Regions from separate parts of the Arthrobacter sp. B3I9 genome, predicted to be linked through region 1. Evidence: riboswitches for the same ligand, from Rfam matches in the RefSeq annotation. Region 1 holds a riboswitch; the other holds the start of a gene.
What was found. A riboswitch is a leader RNA that binds a small molecule or an ion and turns the genes downstream of it on or off. The one in region 1 is predicted to bind glycine.
Positions count from the first base shown of each region.

Region 1 (11,792 bases):
CCGCGGCGTCGGACATCGTGCTGGAGAACTTCCGGCCCGGCACACTCGAAAAATGGGGTTTGGGCCCCGAGGCGCTGAACGAGGCCAACCCCGAGCTGATCCTGACCAGGATTTCCGCCTTCGGCCAGACCGGACCGATGGCGTCCCGGCCCGGCTTCGCCGCCGTCGCCGAGGCCTTCGGAGGCTTCCGGGACCTGGTGGGGGATCCTGACCGTCCCCCGGTCCGGGTGGGCGTTTCCATCGGTGACACCATCGCCGGCCTGTATGCGGCCTTTGGTTCCGTCATGTCGCTCTTTGAGAGAGAAATCAGGCGCGGCAAAACCCCGGTGCCCCTCCAGCAAAGGATGATCGACGTAGCTCTCAATGAAGCGATGCTGTCGGTAACCGAATCCCTGATCCCCGACCACACCGCCTTCGGCATCAACCGGCAACGGACCGGCGGGCGCATGGAAGGCATAGCCCCCTCCAACGCCTACCTGTGCATCGACGGAAGCATCGTGGTCGCGGGCAACGGCGACGCCATCTTCAAGCGCTACATGGAGGTCATCCGGCGCCCGGACCTCGCCGACGACCCGGGGCTGCAGTCCAATGCGGCCCGGTGGGAACGGCGGGATGAACTCGACCAGGCGATCGGCGACTGGGCCAAACACCTCACCACCTCGCAGGCACTCGCCATCCTGGACGCGGCAGGGGTGCCCGCCGGGCCGATCTACACGGCAGCGGACATCGTTTCAGACACCCAATACGCTGCCCGGAACATGATCCAACGCTTCGATGTGTCCACCGGCGAGGAAACCCTGACCAACGTGGCGTTTCCCGGGATCATCCCCGTCATCGGGGGGAAGTCACTGCCGATCAGGAATCTCGGCCCGGATCTCGGCGCCGACACCAAGGACGTTTTCGAACGTGTGCTCGGCAAGACGGCCGTTGAGGCCGATTCGATCATTGCAAAGATGGAGATGGAAACAGTATGAACACCGCCGGACCTGATTTTCAGTTGCGGGACGTGACCCTCCGGGACGGGCTGCAGCTCACCGGGGGGATGCTCTCCACGGACCGGAAAGCCTCCATTGTGCGCTCCCTTCTGGAGGCCGGGGTGCCGGCCATCGAGATCGGCTCCATGGCTCGTGCGGACCTGGTGCCGTCGATGGCCAACACCGTTGAACTTATCGGCGCCCTGACCCCGGATGAACTGGAGAAATGCTGGGTATGGGTGGCGACACCCGGGCATGTGGCCAGAGCTGCGGCCGCCGGTGCGCGGAACTTCCAGTACTGCCTCTCGGCCTCCGACTCGCACAACAAGGCGAACATCGGCCGCACCACCGATGAAAGCCTTGCCGCGCTGCCCCAGGCGGTGGCCAACGCAACCGCCGTGGACGGCCGGATCCAGCTCTGCATCGCCACCTCGTTCACCTGCCCCTTCGAAGGAACGGTGCCGGAGGAGCGGGTCCTGGCCATCGCCAACGACCCGCGCGCGGCGGGAACGACGGACATCGTCCTCTGCGACACCCTCGGCCAGGCCATCCCGGCACAGGTCTCCGGGCTGGTCCGGCGCGTCCGCGAAGAGTCCCCGGCCCGCCGGATCGTCTACCACGGCCACGACACCTGGGGACTCGGCGTCGCAAACACCCTTGCCGCCATTGAGGCGGGGGCCACCATGGTCGACGGCGCGCTGGGCGGCCTCGGCGGCTGCCCCTTCGCCCCCGGCGCCAGCGGCAACACCTCCACCGAAGACATCCTGTTCGCCACCCGTCCCGACTGGCTGACAACCGGCAGGTTCGCCGGGCTCGTCGGGATGTCCGAGAAACTCCTTGCAGAACTTGGTGAGCCTAACCGGTCAAAATCAGCCCAGGGTGCGCGCTCGAAGGCAGCGGCCTTCGAGTGGGTCATCCCGTCCGACAGCCCGGGTTCCGCCAGCATGGATTCAGCCAGCGTGCCCTGCGGTGCGGGAGGCAATTGATGGCCATCCACTTTCTGGTGACCACCGCCATACCGGAACCGGGCCTCCAACTGCTTCGCGACGCCGGCCAGGTAACCGTCCTGGCCGAACCTCCCGACTACGGGACGCTGGCGGCGCTGTGCGCCTCGGGTGATTTCGACGTCGTCCTCACCCAACTGCGCGACCGGATGGACGCGCCCCTTCTGGCAGCCGCCCGCGTGCGGGGCGTGTCCAACTTCGCCGTCGGGTACAACAACATCGACGTCGATGCGGCCACCCGCCACGGCATCCTGGTGGGCAACACTCCCGGCGTGTTGACGGACGCGACCGCCGACATCGCCATGCTGCTGATTCTTGGAACCGCCCGCCGGGTGGTGGAAGCGGACCGGCTGGTCCGCGACGGCCGGTTCTCCGGGTGGGAGCCGGAACTCCTGCTGGGTCGAGACGTCTCCGGTGCGGTGCTTGGCCTCGCCGGATTCGGCAGGATAGCCCGGGCCACCGCCCGGCGGGCCCTCGGCTTCGGCATGGACGTGCTCTTTGCCCCGCGGCCGCCGGGGGACCGCCACGTCAGCGACGACGAACTCGGCGAGTTCGCGGGCAAGGTGCGGCAGGTTACGTGGAACGAGCTCGTCCAGCGCAGCGACTTCCTCTCCCTGCACGTGCCGCTGACCGACCAGACGCGGCACCTCGTGGACGACGATGTGCTGCAGCGCATGAAACCCGAAGCCATTCTGATCAACACAGCCCGCGGGCCGGTGGTGCACGAAGCCGCCCTCGTCGAGGCGCTCCACTCCGGAACCATCGCCGGTGCCGGCCTGGACGTCTTTGAGGACGAGCCGCAGCTGACGCCCGGGCTGGCGGCGTTGCCCAACACTGTCCTCCTGCCTCACATCGGCAGCGCGACGGTGCCGGTCCGTAACGAGATGGCCCGGTTGAGCGCCCTGAACGCGGTGGCCATCGCCGAGGGCCGCGTGCTGCCGCACGCCGTGAACCCGCTGCTGGGTGCCTGACGTCCTGAAGCTCCGGACAGCGTCAAGGCGGTGCTGCGCCTGGTGTCAGGCTTCTCCGGGGAACCGTCCCCCGATCAGGCGCGTCATGTTCTCGGCTGTGGCAAGAAGGGGTTCCACCCACGCCTCGCACGTCTCGCGCGGCATCCGCAGAGTCGGACCGCTGATGGTCACCGCGCCCACCAGGGCGGCCGCAGAGTCGAAAACCGGGGCCGACAGGCCGGAAGCGCCGTCTTCACGTTCACCGACCGTGATGGCGAATCCGTCGGTCCGGGTCTTCTTCACCGCCATTTCCAGGTCCTCGGAGCTGGTGATCGTGGAATCGGTGATCGGTTCCAAGGGATCCCGCATGACGGCATCCATGAGTTCGGTATCCCAGGCCAGCAGGACGCGCCCGGCGGATCCGGCATGAAGAGGGAGGATTTTGCCGAGATGCATCTCGCGGCGGAGCGCGTGGCGGGTTTCGGCCATGGCGACGCACACACGGTAATGCTGTTCGGCCTTGAAGAAGCAGGCGGTTTCGCCCGTGCTGTCCCGCAGCGTCTTCAGTAGCGGGCCGATGATGTCCAGGACTTCCATTCCGCGGGTGGCTGGGGCAGCCCAGTACGCCATCCGAACGCCGATCCGGAACCGGTCGTCCACCCGGTCGATGAATCCATGCCCCACCAGGTTGCCCACCAGGCGTTGCACAGTGGAGGTCGGAAGGCCGGTCGAGTCGCGGATTTCGGCCAGCGTCAGCTCGGGCCGGGCGAGCGAGAAGGAATCCAGGATGTCACTGATCTTGGCCAGTACAAGCAGAGGGGCGGGCCCTTGGTTCGTGGGAGTAACCATGGGCCAATTCTATGGTCGGCCCGCATCGCTTTGCGGACAGCGAAGGCACTCAGGCTAGGCCAGGCGTTCCGCCAGTCCTTTCCTGAGGTATTCGATGGCTTCACTGACCCGGCGGGGCGTGTGCACCGCGGCGGGATACACCGCATGGATGTCCGCTGCGGGCGTCGGCACATCCGCCAGGACCTGCTGCAGCTGCCCCTGCCGCAGCAGCGGGTTCACGTGCCAGCTGGAGCGCATGATGAGTCCAAGGCCCTGAAGGCACCATCCGGTGACGACCTCTCCGTCGTCGCTGACCATATTGCCGTTCACCCGCACGTTTTGTTCCCGGCCCTCGGATCCGAACCGCCAGACCGCGTAGTCGCTGCTGTCCTGCCGGAGGACGATGCAGTTGTGCTGTTCAAGATCGGCCACTGCGGTGGGCCGGCCCACGGTGTCCAGGTACTGCGGGGCCGCGCACACCACCCTGCGGCTCTCCGCGAGGCGTTTGGACTTCAGCCGCGAGTCTTCGAGGCTGCCCACCCGGATGCCGATGTCGAAGCTTGTCCCTGCGATGTTCAGCGGAAGCGCGGACAGCTCAAGGTCAACCGAGACCCGGGGGTGCTCCCGCACGAACTCGCCGAGCAGCGGGGCGATGTGGATGCGGCCGAGGCCGATGGTGGAGTGCACGGCGATCCGTCCCTGCAGTTCGCCGTACTTCCGGGAAACCCCCTCCTCGAGGTCCGTTTTCTGTTGGAGGATTGACAGGGCCCCGGCGGCGTACTGCTCCCCTTCGGGCGTGAGCGTCAGTTTGCGGGTACTCCGCCGGACCAGCAGCACGCCGAGCCGGGACTCCAGCTGGGTCAGTCTTTTGCTGACGGCGGGGAGTGACTTTCCCCAGCTTCTGGCGGCATCCGTCAGGCTGCGCGAGCGGGAGATCTGCTCAAAGAACTCCAGGTCATCCACGCTGCCCAAATCCACTGCTGCTACTTCTTTCCCTGGGAGAAACAATGCCTTGCCGGAAAACCCCTGAATCCTGCCCTTCTTCATCCATACACTGGTGGAACAGAAGGTGCAACGCACTCCTCGGGTGCAACAGGCCGGCATCATTGCCCGACAAGAAAGTCTTCCGATGACACAGACTCATAAGATTGCCGTAATTGCCGGAGATGGAATCGGCCAGGAAGTGGTCCCGCAGGGGATGCGGGCACTGGAAGCCGCAGCGGAGGCCTTCGGATTCAGGCTCCAGACCACAGACTTCGACTTTGCCAACGGCGACTACTACCTCAAGCACGGAAAGATGCTGCCCGACAACTGGTTCGACCAGCTCAGCGGCTTCGACGCCATCTTCTTCGGCGCTGTGGGCTCCCCGGACACCGTCCCGGACCACATCTCGCTGTGGGGGAGCCTCCTGCAGTTCCGGCGCCACTTCGACCAATACGTCAACCTGCGGCCCGTGAAGCTGCTGGCCGGCGTGAAGAGCCCGCTGGCGGACCGGGTTCCCGGGGATATCGACTTCTACGTCGTCCGGGAAAACACCGAAGGTGAATACTCCAGCGTCGGCGGCCGGATGTTTGAAGGGACCGACCGGGAAACGGTCATCCAGGAAACGGTCATGACCAGGACCGGCGTCGACCGCATCCTGAAGTACGCCTTCAACCTTGCCGACAGCCGCCCCAAGAAGCACCTGACGTCAGCCACCAAGAGCAACGGCATCGCCATCACCATGCCGTACTGGGACGAGCGGGTCGAGGCCATGGCGCAGAACTTCAGTGATGTCAGGACCGACAGCTACCACATCGACATCCTCACGGCGAACTTCGTGCTGCACCCGGAGAGGTTTGACGTCGTCGTGGCCAGCAACCTCTTCGGAGACATCCTGTCCGATCTGGGACCTGCGTGCACGGGAACCATCGGCATCGCGCCCAGCGGCAACATCAACCCCGAGCGTCGTTTCCCGAGCCTCTTCGAACCGGTCCACGGCTCAGCGCCGGATATCGCCGGAAAGGGCATCGCCAACCCCGTCGGCCAGATCTGGAGCGCAGCGATGATGCTGCAGCACCTTGGCGAAGATGCCGCGGCTGCCGCCGTTGTGCAGGCCTTCGAGAACGTCCTGGCAAGGGGAGGCGAAGCCCTCACCCCTGACCTGGGCGGCAACGGCAGCACCGAACTGCTGGGAAAGACCATCGCGGACGAGATCCGCACTGTAGCCGCGAACGGCTGACATCCGCGCCTGTGAGGTACCGGGGCGGTCTTGGTGGACCGCCGCGGCCGGGCCGCCGCGGTCTGCCAGACCTCTTCACCGGCGCCTTCGGGAGGCGCCACGTGCGGGCCCGTTTTTGCATCCGGCCCGTCCAGCAGGTAGAGTGTGAGCCGTGTCACCCACCAGTGGCACGGCTTATGATCTGCGGCGGGAGAGTCTTGCCGGTACGTTCAGCAGGCGCCGTAGGAGCAAATCCTCCCCAGGAATCTCTCAGGCCCACGTACCGCCGCGGCAAGGCAACTCTGGAAAGCAGTCCGGGAAACCGGGCTCACCGACGGTGCAAGCGGCGCGCTGCTGACAGCAGGCAAAGCAAAACTCTCAGGTCCAATACAGAGCGGGGAGGAACCCGAATCAACGTGGCGCACTGCGCCACCTGAATTATGGAGTTCCTCATATGACGGTTCAATCGTCCCCATCCACCTTCGCAGACCGCCACATCGGCGCCCGCCGCCAGTCCGACATTGACACCATGCTCAAGGCCGTCGGTTACGACAGCGTCGACGGCCTCGTTGACAGCGCGGTCCCCGAGTCCATCCGCCAGGAAAAGCCCCTCAGCCTTGACAGCGCCCTCAGCGAAGTCGAAGTGCTGGCCGAGCTGCGCAAGCTTGCCGCGAAGAACAAGACCGCTGTCCAGATGATCGGCCAGGGCTACTACGACACCGTCACGCCGCCGGTGATCCGACGCAACATCCTTGAAGCCCCGGCCTGGTACACGGCGTACACCCCCTACCAGCCGGAAATCTCCCAGGGCCGGCTCGAGGCGCTGCTGAACTTCCAGACCATGGTCCAGGACCTCACCGCACTGCCGGTCGCCAACGCGTCCCTGCTCGATGAAGCCACCGCAGTGGCCGAGGCAGTGCTGTTGATGCGCCGGGCGAACAAGAACAAGTCCGCCAAGGACGGCAAGACCGTCCTCGACGCCGACCTCCTCCCGCAGACCATCGCCATCGTGCTGGGCCGCGCTGAAGCCCTCGGCTTCGAGGTGGAGGTTGCGGACCTGTCCAAGGGATTGCCCGACGGCGACATCAACGGCGTGGTGCTCCAGCAGCCCGGCGTGTCCGGCCGTGTGTGGGACCAGTCCGGCGTCATCGCCGCGGCCAAGGACCGCGGCGCACTGGTCACCGTGGCCGCGGACCTGCTGGCCCTCACCCTGATCACTCCTCCGGGCGAACAGGGGGCGGACATCGCCGTCGGTTCCACCCAGCGCCTGGGTGTGCCGCTGTTCTTCGGCGGTCCGCACGCTGCCTACATGGCGGTCCGGAACGGCATGGAACGCACGCTCCCGGGCCGCATCGTCGGCGTCTCCAAGGACAACGCCGGCGTCCCCGCCTACCGCCTGGCGCTCCAGACCCGCGAGCAGCACATCCGCCGCGAGAAGGCCACGTCCAACATCTGCACCGCGCAGGCACTGCTGGCGATCGTCTCCTCGTTCTACGCCGTCTACCACGGCCCGGACGGGCTGAAGGCCATCGCCGAGACCGTCCACAACAACGCCCGTGCCCTGGCCGCCACGCTGAAGGTCGCGGGCCGGGAACTGGTCTGCGACTCGTTCTTCGACACCGTTACGGTCCGCGTGCCCGGCAAGGCCGACAAGGTCATCGCCGCCGCCGAGGCCCGCGGCATCAACCTGCGCCTCATCGATGCGGACACAGTTGGCGTGTCAGTCGATGAGACCACGACGCCGGAGATCCTCTCCGCGGTGGTCGTCGCCTTTGGCGCCGGTCCGGTCGTGGAGGCTGCAGGGTTCGAGTTGCCTGAGTCGGTGCTGCGCACCTCCACGTACCTGCAGCACCCGGTCTTCAACACGCACCGCTCCGAGACCCAGCTGCTGCGCTACATCCGGAAGCTCTCGGACCGCGACCTGGCCTTGGACCGCACCATGATCCCGCTGGGCTCCTGCACCATGAAGCTGAACGCCACCGCCGAGATGGAAGCCATCTCGTGGCCCGAGTTCGCCTCCATCCACCCCTTCGCGCCGGACTCCCAGACCGCCGGCTGGCGTGAACTCATTGCCGGACTCGAAGCCGACCTCGCCGAGATCACCGGGTACGACCAGGTTTCCATCCAGCCGAACGCCGGATCCCAGGGCGAGCTCGCCGGGCTGCTCGCCATCCGCGGCTACCACCACTCCCGCGGCGACCAGCAGCGCAACATCTGCCTGATCCCGGCCTCGGCCCACGGCACCAACGCCGCCTCCGCCGTGCTCGCCGGAATGAAGGTGGTTGTTGTGGCGACCGCCGCCGACGGAACCATCGACCACGCCGACCTGCAGGCCAAGATCGAGGCCCACAAGGACGTCCTCTCGGCGATCATGATCACCTACCCGTCCACGCACGGCGTGTACGACGCCGACGTCCGCGAAGTGTGTGACGCCATCCACGCGGCTGGCGGCCAGGTGTACGTCGACGGCGCCAACCTGAACGCCCTCGTCGGCCTCGCCCAGCCGGGCAAGTTCGGCGGCGACGTTTCGCACCTGAACCTGCACAAGACCTTCTGCATCCCGCACGGCGGCGGCGGACCCGGCGTCGGCCCGGTCGCGGCGAAGGCCCACCTGGCACCGTTCATGCCCGGTGACGCCAACAAGGCCGCACACGAAGCCGACGCTATCGAACCAGGAACTGGTGTCGCAATTTCGGCCTCGCGCTTCGGTTCAGCCGGCGTACTCCCGATTTCCTGGGCCTATGTGAAGCTCATGGGCGGCCAGGGACTGACCGAGGCGACCAAGTCCGCACTGCTGGCAGCGAACTACGTTGCCGCCCGGCTGGATGAGCACTTCCCGGTCCTCTACACCGGAGAGAGCGGCCTGGTGGCCCACGAATGCATCCTGGACCTCCGGGAACTGACGTCCCGCACCGGCGTGACGGCGGAGGACGTGGCCAAGCGCCTGATCGACTTCGGTTTCCACGCTCCCACGCTGTCCTTCCCGGTGGCCGGGACGCTGATGGTGGAGCCCACCGAGTCCGAGGACCTTGCCGAGATCGACCGCTTCATTGAAGCGATGATCACCATCCGGCAGGAAATCGACCAAGTGGCTGCCGGTGATTTCACTGTGGAAAATTCACCGCTGCGGAACGCACCCCACACCGCTGCCGCCGTCGTCGCCTCCGACTGGGACCGGGAGTACCCGCGTGAACAGGCCGTCTTCCCGGTCCACGCACTCCGGCAGGACAAGTACTTCCCGCCCGTCGGCCGCATCGACGGCGCGGCAGGGGACCGGAACCTGGTCTGCTCCTGCCCTCCGCTTTCTGATTTTGAGAACTAAGGATTCCTGATGACTGAGAACTACACCGCCCTCTACGAGCAGCACAAAATCGCAGGCGCCTCCTTCACGGACTTCGGCGGCTGGCAGATGCCCCTGAAGTACAGCTCCGAGCTGGCCGAGCACCACGCCGTCCGCAATGCCGCCGGTCTCTTCGACCTCTCGCACATGGGCGAAGTCTGGGTCACCGGCCCGGACGCCGCGGCCTTCCTGGACTACGCCCTGGCCGGAAAGCTGTCCGCGGTGGCGGTGGGCAAGGCCAAGTACTCGCTGATCTGCCAGGAAGACGGCGGCATCATCGATGACCTGATCACGTACCGCCCTGGTGAGGAGAAGTTCCTGGTGGTCCCCAACGCCGGCAACGCCGTGGTGGTCGCGGCGGCACTGGCCCAGCGGGCAGAAGGTTTCGACGTCGAGGTGCAGGACGTTTCCGCGGATACCTCCCTGATCGCCGTCCAGGGGCCGAAGGCCGAGGAGATCCTCCTGGCGCTGGTCCCGGCCGAGCAGCATTCGCTGGTGACCGAGCTGAAGTACTACGCCGCCGTGGAGGTGGGCATCACCGTCAACGGCACCGCCCAGGACCTGCTCGTGGCCCGCACCGGGTACACCGGCGAGGACGGTTTCGAGATCTATGTCCCCAACGAAGGCGCCGCCGGCCTGTGGGAGGCGCTGCTCGAAGCAGGCGCCGGCCACGGCCTCGTCCCCGCCGGGCTGGCCTGCCGCGACTCGCTCCGCCTGGAAGCCGGCATGCCCCTCTACGGCAACGAGCTTTCCCGCAACGGCAACCCATACGCCGCGGGCTTGGGCCCGGTCGTCTCGCTCGCCAAGGAGTCGGACTTCATCGGCAAGGCCATGCTGGCCGAGCTCAAGGCCCTGGGCGCCGGGTCCACTTCAGGCCGCAAGCTCGTGGGGCTCAAAGGCCTGGGCCGCCGGGCAGGGCGCAGCCACTACCCGGTCCTCAAGGACGGCAACGTCGTCGGCGAAGTAACCTCGGGCCAGCCCAGCCCCACGCTGGGGTACCCGATCGCCATGGCCTATGTCGACGTCGAATTCACCGAACCCGGCACGGCCCTGGACATCGATCTGCGCGGCAAACCAGAGCCCTTCGAAGTCGTCGCACTGCCGTTCTACAAGCGCTCGAAGTAAGTTTCTCCGGTCGGGTTCGGACCGGCAGACCGGACTTTTCACGCGTGCTGCTCCTTCGTCGCTTTGACGCACGCTTTCGAAAAGCCCGGCTCTGCCGGCCCTCCGATGCTCTCTCACCTTTCGCGGCGCTTGAGCCGACGCTCTCTCACCTTTCGCGCGTTCTGGGCGAACGCTCTCTCACCTTTCGCGGCGCTTGAGCCGACGCTCTCTCACCTTTCGCGCGTTCTGGGCGAACGCTCTCTCACTTTTCACACACCAGATTAAGGAAATGCACATGGCAAAAGTTATTGCTGAACTGAAGTACTCCGCTGAACATGAGTGGGTTGCTGTTGATGGGTCCGGGCCGGTGGGGATTGGGATCTCTGCTGTTGCTGCCGATGCCCTCGGTGACATTGTGTACGTGGACCTGCCCGAGGTCGGCTCGGCTGTGACGGCGGGGGAGACTTGTGGGGAGGTGGAGTCCACCAAGTCTGTCTCGGACCTGTACGCCCCGGTCACCGGCGAGGTTGTGGAGATCAACGATGACGTTGTCTCTGATCCTGCGCTGATCAACAGCGACCCCTATGGTGCCGGCTGGCTTTTCAAGGTCGCCGTGACCGAAGAGGGCCCGCTGATGTCCGGTGAAGAATACGCAGCAGCCAACGGCGGCGAGCTGTGAGCGCCGCAACGACGGGTACCGTCGCGTTCGAGCAGGTTGTTTCCCCGTCGCTGGACGCGGACCTTGCCGCGCTGGATCCCAAGATCGCTGGAAAGATCGACGACGAGCTGACCCGCCAGCGTGACGGGCTGGAGATGATCGCCTCGGAGAACCACACGGCCAGGGCGGTGATGCAGGCGCAGGGCTCGGTGCTGACCAACAAGTACGCCGAAGGTTATCCCGGCAAGCGCTACTACGGCGGCTGCGAGCACGTGGATGTGGTCGAGCAGCTGGCGATCGACAGGGTCAAGGCACTCTTCGGGGCCGAATACGCGAACGTCCAGCCGCACTCCGGTGCGCAGGCCAACGCCTCGGTGATGCACGCGCTGATCAAGCCCGGGGACACCATCATGGGCCTGAACCTGGCCCACGGCGGGCACCTGACCCACGGGATGAAGATCAACTTCTCCGGCAAGCTGTACAACGTGGTGCCGTACGGCGTCCGCGAGGACACCCATGCCGTGGACATGGCCGAGGTGGAGCGGCTGGCACAGGAGCACAAGCCCGCGCTGATCGTGGCCGGCTGGTCGGCGTACGCCCGCCAGCTCGATTTCGCCGCTTTCCGCCGGATCGCGGACTCGGTGGGCGCCTACCTGATGGTGGACATGGCCCACTTCGCCGGCCTCGTGGCCGCCGGGCTGCACCCCAGCCCGGTGCCGCACGCCCACGTCACC
Region 1 is NZ_JAUSYO010000001.1:811,724-823,515, forward strand. Features, by position in the region: gene QFZ65_RS03795 (CaiB/BaiF CoA-transferase family protein) at 1-974, shown strand, start outside; gene QFZ65_RS03800 (hydroxymethylglutaryl-CoA lyase) at 971-1,960, shown strand; gene QFZ65_RS03805 (D-glycerate dehydrogenase) at 1,960-2,949, shown strand; gene QFZ65_RS03810 (IclR family transcriptional regulator) at 2,995-3,777, opposite strand; gene QFZ65_RS03815 (LysR family transcriptional regulator) at 3,832-4,734, opposite strand; gene QFZ65_RS03820 (tartrate dehydrogenase) at 4,886-5,977, shown strand; glycine riboswitch at 6,155-6,252, shown strand; gene gcvP (aminomethyl-transferring glycine dehydrogenase) at 6,411-9,278, shown strand; gene gcvT (glycine cleavage system aminomethyltransferase GcvT) at 9,288-10,421, shown strand; gene gcvH (glycine cleavage system protein GcvH) at 10,696-11,079, shown strand; gene glyA (serine hydroxymethyltransferase) at 11,076-11,792, shown strand, end outside.

Region 2 (11,792 bases), 2.9 Mb from region 1:
TCGCTCAGCACACTCGAGTTCGAGCCCGACGGCGAGGGTACCGTGCTGGCCCTGACCGAGCAGGGGGCGTTTTTCACCGGCACCCGGGAAAGCGACCAGGCACAGGTCGCCGGGCGCAAGCAAGGCACGTCCGACCTGCTGGACGCCCTCAGGGCGTTTGTCGAGGGCAGCAGACTTCCAGCCCTGCTATCCCGCCGTCGGTACCTTGCGGAGGACGACGGCGGCCAGCACCGAAGCGCCCGCCATCAGCACCAGTGCGATGGCCGCCGTAATGTGGACGCCGGAATCGAAGGCGGCCCCCGCCGCAGCGGTCACCGCCTCCGCCAGCGGGCCGGGAAGGGTCTGGGCCAGGTCCACGGCGCCGGCCAGCGTTTCCTTGGCCTGGGCTACCGCCTCCGCCGGGGCTGCTTCCCCGACGCCGTCCGGAAGCCGGAGGTTCCCCTGGTAGGAGGCGGTCAGGATGGATCCGAGGATGGCCGTGCCCAGCAGGGACCCGATCTCATAACCGGTCTCGGACACTGCTGCCGCCGCGCCGGATTTCTCCGCGGGTGCAGCGCCGAGAATCAGGTCGTTCGAGATGGTCTCCGCGGCGCCGACGCCCAGGCAAAGGATCAGCAGTGCTGCCAGCAGCAGGGCAGGTCCGTGGCCGTGGTCACCGAAGGCCACGATGCTGTAGCCCGTGCCGCTCAGCAGCAGGCCGCCGGCCACGACGAATCCCGGCCGGACCTTCCGCACCAGCGGCACCACCAGCAGGCCGGCTGCCACGGTGGCAATCAGCGCCGGTACCATGGCGGCGCCGGACTCCGACGGCGACTGGCCCTCGAGCAGTTGCAGGTGCTGGGCGAGGAAAAGAATGAAGCCGTTGAACGAAAACAGGGCCAGGACGTTCGCTGTAATGGCCGTGCTGAAGACCCGGTTGCCGAAAAGGCTGACGTCCAGCAACGGTGCGGCTGTGCCCGACGGGGTCCCGCCCGGGCGGGGCTTCCGGCCGTCCCGCAGGAGGGCACGCTGCCGCCGCACGAAGACGTACCCCATGAGCAGGCCGACGCCGATCGCGGCCAGTGGCACCGGGGACGTGCCGTGGGTGGCCAGCTCCTTGATGCCGAAGACCACCGGCACCATCACCGTCAGGGACAGGATGATGCTGGGGACGTCCACGCGGCCCGGGTTGGGATCGCGGAATTCCGGAACCAGGAAGGGGCCTAGGGCCAGCAGCGGCAGGATGATCGGGACCGCGACCAGCAGGACGGCGCCCCACCAGAAGTGCTCCACGAGCCAGCCGCCGAATATGGGACCCAACGCGGCACCGCCGGAGAACCCTGCAGCCCAGATGGCGACAGCAAGCCGGCGGCGGTTGGGCTCGGGAAAGATGTTGCGGATCAGGGACAGCGTAGAGGGCATCAGCATGGCGCCGAAAAATCCGAGTGCTGCCCGGCCGGCGATTAACGCTTCGGCGCTGGGCGCGAACGCCGTTGCGGCCGAGACGGCGGCGAAACCGGTGCCGCCGATGAACAGCAGCCGCCGGCGTCCGATCCGGTCACCGAGGCTGCCCATGGCCACGAGGAGACCGGCCAGGACCATGGGATAGGCGTCCACAATCCAGAGGAGCTGCACGCCGGAGGCATCGAGGCTGCGTGCGATGGCGGGCAGCGCGAACGTGAGCGCCGTGTTGTCCACGGCAACCAGGAGGACCGGGAACATCAGCAGGGACAGCGCCAGCCAGTCCCGCCACGGCGCCCGCGGGCGAAGGGCCGCACTGGTCGGGCTGCCGGCAGTCAGGAACGTGTTGCTCATGCTCTTAACTGTACCGTCTGGACGGTACAGTTAAGAAACGCCTCCCGGCGAGGCATGATGGAACGCATGGCCAGACAACCCGTTGCCCGCGAGGCAGTCCTCGACGCCTTTGAGTCGCTGCTCATCGAAGAGGGCGAACGCGCAGCCACGCTCGATGCCGTGGCCCGGCGGGCCGGTGTTTCCAAGGGCGGGCTGCTGTACCACTTTCCGACCAAGGAGGCCATGGTCTCTGTCCTGCTGGAACGGCTGGACCGGCTCCTCGCGGCGGACCTCGCAGCCATGGCCGGAGCCCCCGAAGGAGCCGCCGCGTACTTCATCAAGTCCTCGGTTTGGGCCGATACTGGGCTGGACCGCGTCTTCGTGGCCGCGACCCGGCTGGCCGAGGTGGCCCATCAGGAAACCCTGCAGCGGATCGCCGCCGCCCAGGCCAACTGGCTGGAGCTCCTGGCGGCCGACGTGGGGCCGGGCATGGCGAAAGCCGTTCTCTATATGGGGGACGGCCTGTATTTCAGCGCCATGCTGGCCCGCGGCCCCGGCGGCCCGCTCCCGGAAGTGGAGGACGACGTCGAAAGCCTGCTCGCCGCCGTCGAGCGGCTGCGCGGCTGACGGCTGCTTCCGCCGTCGCCGGGGCCGCCGAAACCGGGCGAGCTCGCCGGAACTTCGGGCTGACCTTTCCGGGCGGAACCGCAGCGCTTCGGTGAATTCGCGACCGCACGGCACCGGTGCCTGAGCCTCGCAGGGACGCGGTTGCGCGGCCGACAGTTGGTTTGCGGAGCGGTGCCGGGCATAGGACAATGGAAGCTGTGACTATGGTCATGAGCAACTGAATATGCCATTTGATCTGCGGCGGGAGAGTCCTGCAAGTAGGTACAAGCAGGCGCCGTAGGAGCAAATCCTCCCCAGGAATCTCTCAGGCCCATGTACCGCCGCGGCAAGGCAACTCTGGAAAGCAGCAGGCTGTCCCTGACACGCTGTGCTCACCGACGGTGCAAGCGGAACCATGAAGCGTGGTCGCGCGGAAACTCTCAGGTCCAATACAGAGCGGGGAGGAACCCGAATCACTGCGGCGTACCCTGCGCCGCCTGAATTATGGAGTTCCTTGTGACTGTTACCCCAGCCTCCTCATCCTTCGTTGACCGGCATATCGGCGCGCGCCGGGCCTCCGACATCGACACCATGCTGAAGGCTGTCGGCTACGACACCGTTGATGCCCTTGTGGACACCGCTGTTCCGAAGGACATCCGGCAGGACTTCCCGCTGCAGCTCGCCGCGGCCCTGAGTGAAGTCGAGGTTCTCGCCGAGCTGCGCAAGCTGGCCGCCAAGAACAAGACCGCCGTCCAGATGATCGGCCAGGGCTACTACGACACCCTCACCCCCGCCGTGATCCGGCGCAACATCCTCGAGGCCCCCGCCTGGTACACGGCGTACACGCCCTACCAGCCGGAAATCTCGCAGGGCCGGCTCGAGGCGCTGCTGAACTTCCAGACCATGGTCCAGGATCTCGTGGGCCTGCCGATCGCCAACGCGTCCCTGCTCGACGAAGCCACCGCGGTGGCCGAGGCCGTGCTGATGATGCGCAGGGCCAATAAGAACAAAGAGGCGCGCGACGGCAAGACTGTCCTGGATGCCGACTGCCTGCCGCAGACCATCGCGATCGTCCGGGGCCGGGCCGAGGCGCTCGGCTTCGAGGTGGAGGTCGCGGATCTGTCCAAGGGACTGCCAGAAGGTGTCATCAACGGCGTGGTGCTGCAGCAGCCCGGCGTCTCCGGCCGCGTCTTCGACCACACCGCCGTGATCGCGGACGCCAAGGAGCGCGGCGCCCTCGTCACCGTCGCCGCGGACCTGCTGTCCCTGACCCTGATCACCCCTCCGGGTGAGCAGGGGGCAGACATCGCCGTCGGCTCCGCACAGCGCTTTGGCGTGCCGCTGTTCTTCGGCGGCCCGCACGCCGCCTACATGGCCGTCCAGAAAGGCCTCGAACGGTCCATGCCCGGACGACTCGTCGGAGTCTCCAAGGACAACGCCGGCGTCCCCGCCTACCGCCTCGCGCTCCAGACCCGCGAGCAGCACATCCGCCGCGAGAAGGCCACCTCCAACATCTGCACCGCCCAGGCGCTCCTGGCCATCGTCTCCTCGTTCTACGCCGTCTACCACGGCCCCGACGGGCTGAAGGCGATCGCGGAAACCACCCACGGCCACGCCAAGACAATTGCCGCCTCGCTCAAGGCCGCCGGCCTGGACGTGCTGCACACCAGCTTCTTCGACACCGTCACCGTCTCCGTTCCCGGCAAGGCCGAAGAGGTTCTCGCCGCTGCCGAGGCCAGGGGCATCAACCTGCGGGGCATCGACGCGGACACTGTGGGCATTTCCGCCGATGAAGCCACGACGGCGGCCATCGTCGCCGACGTCGTTGCCGCTTTCGGTGCGGCTGTCGTCACCGACGGTTCAGCCTTCGGGCTGGACTCCACCGTGCAGCGGACCTCCGCGTACCTGCAGCACCCGGTCTTCAACACGCACCGCTCCGAGACCCAGCTCCTGCGCTACATCCGCCGGCTCTCGGACCGCGACCTGGCCCTGGACCGCACCATGATCCCGCTGGGTTCCTGCACCATGAAGCTGAACGCCACCGCTGAGATGGAAGCCATCTCGTGGCCCGAGTTCGCCTCCATCCACCCCTTCGCGCCGGACTCCCAGACCGCCGGCTGGCGCGAACTGATCGAGGACCTCGAGGCCCAGCTGACCGAGATCACCGGGTACGACCAGGTTTCCATCCAGCCGAACGCCGGATCCCAGGGCGAGCTCGCCGGGCTGCTCGCCATCCGCGGCTACCACCACTCCCGCGGCGACCAGCAGCGCAACGTCTGCCTGATTCCGGCCTCGGCCCATGGCACCAACGCCGCCTCTGCCGTGCTCGCCGGAATGAAGGTGGTCGTTGTGGCCACCGCCGCCGACGGAACCATCGACCACGCTGACCTGCAGGCGAAGATCGAGGCCCACCAGGATGCGTTGTCCTGCATCATGATCACCTACCCGTCCACCCACGGGGTGTTCGACGCCGACGTCCGCGAAGTCTGCGACGCGGTCCACGCCGCCGGGGGCCAGGTCTACATTGACGGTGCCAACCTCAACGCCCTCGTTGGCCTCGCCCAGCCGGGCCAGTTCGGCGGCGACGTTTCGCACCTGAACCTGCACAAGACCTTCTGCATCCCGCACGGCGGCGGCGGACCCGGCGTCGGCCCGGTCGCGGCGAAGGCCCACCTGGCACCCTTCATGCCCGGCAACGCCGCGGATCCGGCAAACGGCGCCGACGGGACCCCGATCTCGGCCTCGCGTTACGGTTCCGCCGGTGTGCTGCCGATCTCCTGGGCATACGTGAAGCTGATGGGCGGCCAGGGGCTGACCGAGGCCACCAGGTCGGCCCTGCTCGCGGCCAACTACGTCGCGGCCCGCCTCAACGACTTCTTCCCGGTGCTCTACACCGGCGAAGGCGGACTTGTCGCGCACGAATGCATCCTGGACCTGCGTGAACTCACGGCCAAGACCGGCGTGACCGCCGAAGACGTGGCCAAGCGCCTGATCGACTACGGCTTCCACGCGCCCACGCTCGCATTCCCCGTGGCCGGAACCCTGATGGTCGAACCCACCGAGTCCGAGGACCTCGGCGAGATCGACCGGTTCATCACGGCGATGATTTCCATCCGTGCCGAGATCGACCAGGTTGCTGCCGGTGATTTCAGCGTGGAGGACTCTCCGCTGCGCAACTCCCCGCATACGGCTGCCGCCGTCATCAGCACCGACTGGGCCCGCCAGTACCCGCGCGAGCAGGCCGTCTTCCCGGTCCACACGCTCCGGCAGGACAAGTACTTCCCGCCGGTCGGCAGGATCGACGGCGCCGCGGGGGACCGCAACCTGATCTGCTCCTGCCCGCCGCTTTCCGAGTTCGAGAACTGAGCCTCCGCTGATGACTGAGAACCACACGGCCCTGTACGAGGAGCACAAGAAGCTCGGCGCGTCCTTCACGGACTTCGGCGGCTGGCAGATGCCCCTGAAGTACAGCTCCGAGCTGGCCGAGCACCACGCAGTCCGCAAGACGGCAGGCCTGTTCGACCTCTCCCACATGGGCGAAGTCTGGGTGACCGGCCCGGACGCCGCCGCATACCTCGACTACGCCCTCGTGGGTAAAATCTCCGCGATGGCGGTGGGCAAGGCCAAGTACTCGCTCATCTGCAACGAGGACGGCGGCATCATCGACGACCTCATCACTTACCGGCGGCCCGCGGCGGCCGACGGTACGGACAAGTTCCTGGTGGTCCCGAACGCGGGCAACGCCAAGACCGTGGCAGCAGCCCTGGCCGAGCGTGCAGCCAACTTCGACGTCACCGTGCAGGATGCCTCCGCCGGGACCTCGCTGATTGCCGTGCAGGGGCCCAAGGCCGAAGAGATCCTGCTCCGCCTGGTTCCGGCCGCGCAGCACAGTCTCGTCACCGGCCTCAAGTACTACGCCGCCGTCGAGGTCCCCGTCCTCTCCGGCGGCACCAGCCAGGAGCTGCTGCTCGCGCGGACCGGGTACACCGGTGAAGACGGCTTCGAGATCTTCGTTCCGAACGACGACGCTGCCGCCCTCTGGCAGGCGCTTCTCGCCGTCGCCGAGGACGGCGAGCTGACGCCCGCCGGGCTCGCCTCCCGCGATTCCCTCCGCCTCGAAGCGGGCATGCCGCTGTACGGCAACGAACTTTCCCTCGAAGGTGATCCTTTCGCCGCCGGGCTTGGCCCCGTCGTCGCGCTGTCCAAGGAGGGCGACTTTGTCGGCAAGGCTGCGCTGGCCGCCAAGAAGGCAGCCGGTGCCGGAGCCACGGCCGGCCGCAAACTGGTGGGCCTCAAAGGCCTCGGGCGCCGGGCCGGGCGCGGCCACTACCCGGTTCTCAAAGACGGCAGCGTCGTCGGCGAAGTCACGTCCGGCCAGCCCAGCCCTAGTCTGGGCTACCCGGTAGCGATGGCCTACGTGGACGTCGCCTTCACTGAACCGGGCACGGCGCTTGAGATCGACTTGCGCGGCAAGAGCGAGCCGTTCGAGGTGGTCACCCTGCCGTTCTACAAGCGCGCAAAGTAGTCCTTCACCCCGGACGCTCCCTCACTCTTTACATACAAAATTTAAGGAAAAAGCACATGGCAAAGGTTGCCCCTGAACTGCAGTACTCCGCCGAGCATGAGTGGGTTGCGCGGGACTCCGGCAACACCGGGTCGAACATTGTGTCCATCGGCATCTCGGCCGTGGCCACGGATGCCCTGGGTGACATTGTCTACGTGGACCTGCCCGAGGTCGGCTCGGCTGTAACGGCGGGGGAGACGTGCGGCGAGGTGGAGTCCACCAAGTCCGTCTCCGATCTGTATGCCCCGGTCACCGGCGAGGTTACGGAGATCAATCCCGCCGTCGTCGACGACCCTGCGCTGATCAACAGTGATCCCTACGGTGCCGGTTGGCTCTTCAAGGTGGCCGCCGAATCCGACGGACCGCTGCTCTCTGCCCACGACTACGCCTCCAAAAACGGCGGCGAGCTGTGAACGCCACCGCCGGCCCGCTCTACCCGGGCCGCTAAAACGTCGTCGAGATGGCAGTTCGCGGCAGTGTTTCCAAAGAACATTGGTGCGAACTGCCAACTCGATACGTACTTTCAGATAGGACATGCACATGGCTGTTGGCGTCTTTGATCTTTTTTCTATCGGCATAGGTCCGTCCAGTTCGCATACTGTGGGGCCGATGCGGGCTGCCGCTGTGTTTGCGGAGGAACTTAAATCCCTGGGCAAGCTTGCGGAGGTGGCGTCGTTGCGGGTGGACCTTTTTGGGTCGCTGGCCGCGACGGGGCATGGGCATGGGACGATGACGGCGATCCTGCTGGGGTTGGAGGGGTTCCATCCGGAGCTGATCCTGCCGGAGGAGGTGGAGGACCGGCTGGCGGCGATCGCGGAGAGCGGGTTGCTGCAGCTGGCCGGTGCTGTTTCCTTGCCTTATGGGGTGAAGGACATGGTGCTGCGGCCGTTGACGGTGTTGCCGCGGCATACCAACGGCATGACGTTCACGGTGTCCGATGCCGGGGGCGGTGTGCTGCACAGCGCGACGTTTTTCTCGGTGGGCGGCGGGTTCATCATCCGTGAGGGCGAGGAGGACGCCGCGCAGCAGGAGCTCGAGGAGTCCAAGAAGGAACTGCCGCTGCCGTTCCGGACGGCTGCGGAGTTGCTGGAACACTGCCGGGAAACGGGGCTGGGCATCAGCGACGTGATGCGGGTCAACGAGGAAGACAGCCGTACCCCGGAGGAGATCCGGGAGGGCCTGCTGCACATCTACTCCGTGATGGAGGGCTGCGTGGCGACCAGCCTGAAGCGTGAGGGTCTGCTGCCCGGGGGGTTGAAGGTCCGCCGCCGCGCCCCGGACTGGCACGAGCGGCTGTTGAAGGAAAACGCCGGGCAGGACCCGGAGTACCGGGATCCGAAGTACTGGCAGGAGTGGGTGAACCTGATTGCCTTGGCGGTGAACGAGGAGAACGCCTCCGGCGGCCGGGTGGTCACCGCTCCGACGAACGGCGCTGCCGGGATCATTCCGGCGGTGCTGTATTACGCGCTGCATTTCGCGCCGGGGATGGACAAGGCCACGCAGGGTGACCGCGACGACGTCGTGGTGAAGTTCCTGCTGGCCGCGGGCGCGGTCGGGGTGCTTTACAAGGAGCAGGCGTCGATTTCGGGTGCGGAGGTCGGCTGCCAGGGTGAGGTGGGGTCGGCGTCCTCGATGGCTGCTGCCGGGCTGGCCGAGGTGATGGGCGGGACTCCGGCGCAGGTGGAGAACGCGGCGGAGATCGCGATGGAACACAACCTGGGCCTGACGTGTGACCCGATCGGCGGGCTGGTCCAGGTCCCGTGTATCGAGCGGAACGCGATCGCTGCGGCGAAGGCGATCAACGCCGCGAAGATGGCCCTCTGGGGCGACGGCACGCACCGGGTGTCCCTGGACGAGGTCATCATCACCATGCGTGAGACCGGCAAGGACATGAGCTCCAAATACAAGGAAACGGCCATGGGCGGCCTCGCCGTCAACGTCGTCGAATGCTGAATCCTTAGTTGTGCAGCGCCGCCCACAGGTTCAGTGACGCTGCGAAGACGATCCACGACAGGTAAGGCAGCATCAGCAGCCCGGCCGCGCGGCTGATGGGACCGAAGCGCAGCACGGTGACTGACACGGCTACCGCCAGGGCAACGATAATGGCGAAACCGATCCAAAGCGCCAGGGTCCCCAGCGCCGGATACAGGCCGAAGAACACCGGAGTCCACAGCAGGTTGAGGGCAAGCTGCACGGCGTAGGCCGCGAGGGCGGGCCGCGAGGCTGCGTCGCGGCGGCGCCAGACCAGCCACGCCGCGACGGCCATGGCGGTATAGAGCGCCGTCCACACCGGCCCGAACGCTCCATTCGGCGGCGACCACGGAGCCTTGTCGGCGGTGGCGTACCAGCCGTTGACGTTGTTGACGGTGGCCAGCCCGCCCAAGCCGGCAACGAGGGCGGAGGCGGCAAGGAACACCAGCAGCCCCAGCAGTTGCGGACCGGGACCGTGCCTGCCGGGGCCCGCTGTCGGCGCCCCCGGCAGCGGCGCGAGAGGTTGGTCGTGGAGCGGCATGGTTCCAGCGTAACCCCCCCCCCGTTCACAGTCCGTTCAGGCCACGTTCGGGGCCGGAGCACAGGGCCGGGCAGATAGACTTGTAGCTGCATGTTTGCATGCCGCCGAAGCTCGTACCGCCATGATTGGATGCCGCACCCTTGCGTGAATTCACTGCCCGATTTGCCTCCGCCGAAGAGATCGCCAACTGGGATGCCCACGTCACCGCGAACCCCAACGGCGGCAATCTTCTCCAGTCGGAGGCCTTTGCGGAGGTCAAACAGCACTTCGGGTGGAAGCCCCTGCATCTTGTCTACGAAACAACTGATTACGTGAGCTACAACCTCGTGCTGGAGAAGTCCTTTCCGGTCCTCGGAAAGCTCTGGTATCTGATCAAGGGCCCGGACGTCGCCTCCGTCCAGGACATTCCCGGCATTGCCGCCGCCAACGCCGACTTCGTCAAGCGCGCGAAGCTGGGGGTTTTTGCGGTCAAGATTGAACCCGACATCGTGCTGTCAGACGAGGCCCGTACTGTCATTGAAGGAGCCGGGCTCGTCAAGACGCCCAACCTGCAGCCGAACGACTCGACGGCCCTGCTGGACATCTCCCCGGAGGAAAACCAGCTTCTGCGCAACCTCCATTCCCGGGGCCGCAATGCCGTCCGGCGGGCCCTCCGCGAAGGTGTGGAAGTCCACAACGTGGAACCCACCGAGGAGAACTTCAGGGCGATGTACGGCCTCATGACCACGACGGTCGAAGCCAAATCGCAGGTCCGGGTCCGGGAATACGAGTACTACCGCCAGTTCTGGACCAACTTCCTGAACCGGGGCCAGGGCAGGCTGCTGTTCGTCTACGAGGACGGCGTTCCATCCGTGGGCGCGTTCGTTATCAACTACGGCCGCAAAGCGACCTACAAGGACGGCGGTTCACTGCAGAAACGCAATCAGTACGGCGATTCCCACCTCGTCCAGTGGACCGCCATCAACCAGCTCAAGGAGCTGGGGTGCACCGAATACGATTTCTGCGGCACGCCGCCAAGCGACAAGCTCAAGGACACCTCGAACCCCTTCCACGGGCTGGGGCTGTTCAAGACCAGCTTCAGCAAGACCGTCACCGACTTCGTCGGCTGCTACGACCAGGTGCTGAGCCCGCTGAAGTACAAGGCCTGGACCGCCTTCGGCGAGCGGGTTGCCCGGCAGATCTACACCCGCCGCACGGGCCAGCAGTTCTACTGATCCGGCCGCAACAAACACCCAGGAGGCCGGAATGACCAATGAACCCGACCGCCGACGCAGGCCGCGCACAGATGGACTGCCCCGGACCGAGCCGATGTCGCCCATGCAGGTACGCCAGAACGTTGCCGCGAAGCGGATGCTGCGCAGGCTGGTGCAGGGGGAGAACCCGCCAACCGCGCCCATGAGCATCGTGGAGCGGCTCGCCGGCAGCCCCTACGCCAACCCCATGATCCAGGTGGGCGGCGTCGACACCTCGGCGCGCAAGACCATCGACTTCGCGCTGCACCTGGCAGAGTCGATGTTCCGGTACGGTGCCGGAGCCCTCGAAGTCGAGACCAGCATCATCGCCATCACCGCAGCCTTGGGGCTGAAGAACATCGAGGTGGACATCACCAACCAGTCGGTGGCCATCAACTATGCCCCGAAGGACCAGACCCCCATCACCCTGCTGCGGGTGGTGCGGTCCTGGACCAACAACTACGCCGGCCTGGCGAAGGTCCACCAGCTGGTCACGGACATCGTCGTCGGCGGCGTGGGGCGCGAGGAGGCGGTGCGCCGGCTCGATGATATTGCCCGCAGTCCGAAGCCGTTCCCGCGCTGGATGGTTACCGTTGCGTTCGGGGTCTTCTCCGCCGTCTTCGTCGGCGTCCTCGGCGGCGGCCCCGGCGCCTCCGCCGTGGCCTTCCTCTCCAACCTTCTGGTCAGCCTGCTGGCCCGGCAGCTGGGGCGCTGGCGCACGCCGGACTTCTTCATCACAGCGTCGTGTTCCTTCCTGGTGACCTTCGTCGCCCTGCTCCTGTGGCGGTTTGGAAGTCCCTTCGGGATCCAGATTGCCCCTGCCATCGTGGTGGTCGGCGGCATCCTGCTGCTGCTGCCGACCGGGCGGCTGGTTTCCTCTGTGCAGGATGCTATCAACGGCTTCCCGGTCACGGCGGCCGGCCGGTTCCTGTCGACCATGCTGACATTCGGTGCGCTGGTCGCCGGCATTGCCGTCGGCTTCGTGGTGGGCGACATGACCGGGATGGAACCCATCGACGTCACCGAAACATTCCCGCCGGCGTACCCGTGGTGGGCGATAGGGATCATGGTGGCCATCGCCGTCGTCGCCATCGGCGTCACGGAG
Region 2 is NZ_JAUSYO010000001.1:3,731,581-3,743,372, reverse strand. Features, by position in the region: partial or broken gene QFZ65_RS19160 (SRPBCC domain-containing protein) at 1-105, shown strand, start outside; gene QFZ65_RS17295 (MFS transporter) at 187-1,794, opposite strand; gene QFZ65_RS17290 (TetR/AcrR family transcriptional regulator) at 1,861-2,400, shown strand; glycine riboswitch at 2,632-2,730, shown strand; gene gcvP (aminomethyl-transferring glycine dehydrogenase) at 2,884-5,745, shown strand; gene gcvT (glycine cleavage system aminomethyltransferase GcvT) at 5,756-6,904, shown strand; gene gcvH (glycine cleavage system protein GcvH) at 6,961-7,356, shown strand; gene QFZ65_RS17270 (L-serine ammonia-lyase) at 7,484-8,896, shown strand; gene QFZ65_RS17265 (TspO/MBR family protein) at 8,901-9,455, opposite strand; gene QFZ65_RS17260 (peptidoglycan bridge formation glycyltransferase FemA/FemB family protein) at 9,596-10,669, shown strand; gene QFZ65_RS17255 (threonine/serine exporter ThrE family protein) at 10,701-11,792, shown strand, end outside.
Region 2: linked by a shared signal. The riboswitch ahead of gcvP (aminomethyl-transferring glycine dehydrogenase) and the one ahead of gcvP (aminomethyl-transferring glycine dehydrogenase) in region 1 are both predicted to bind glycine.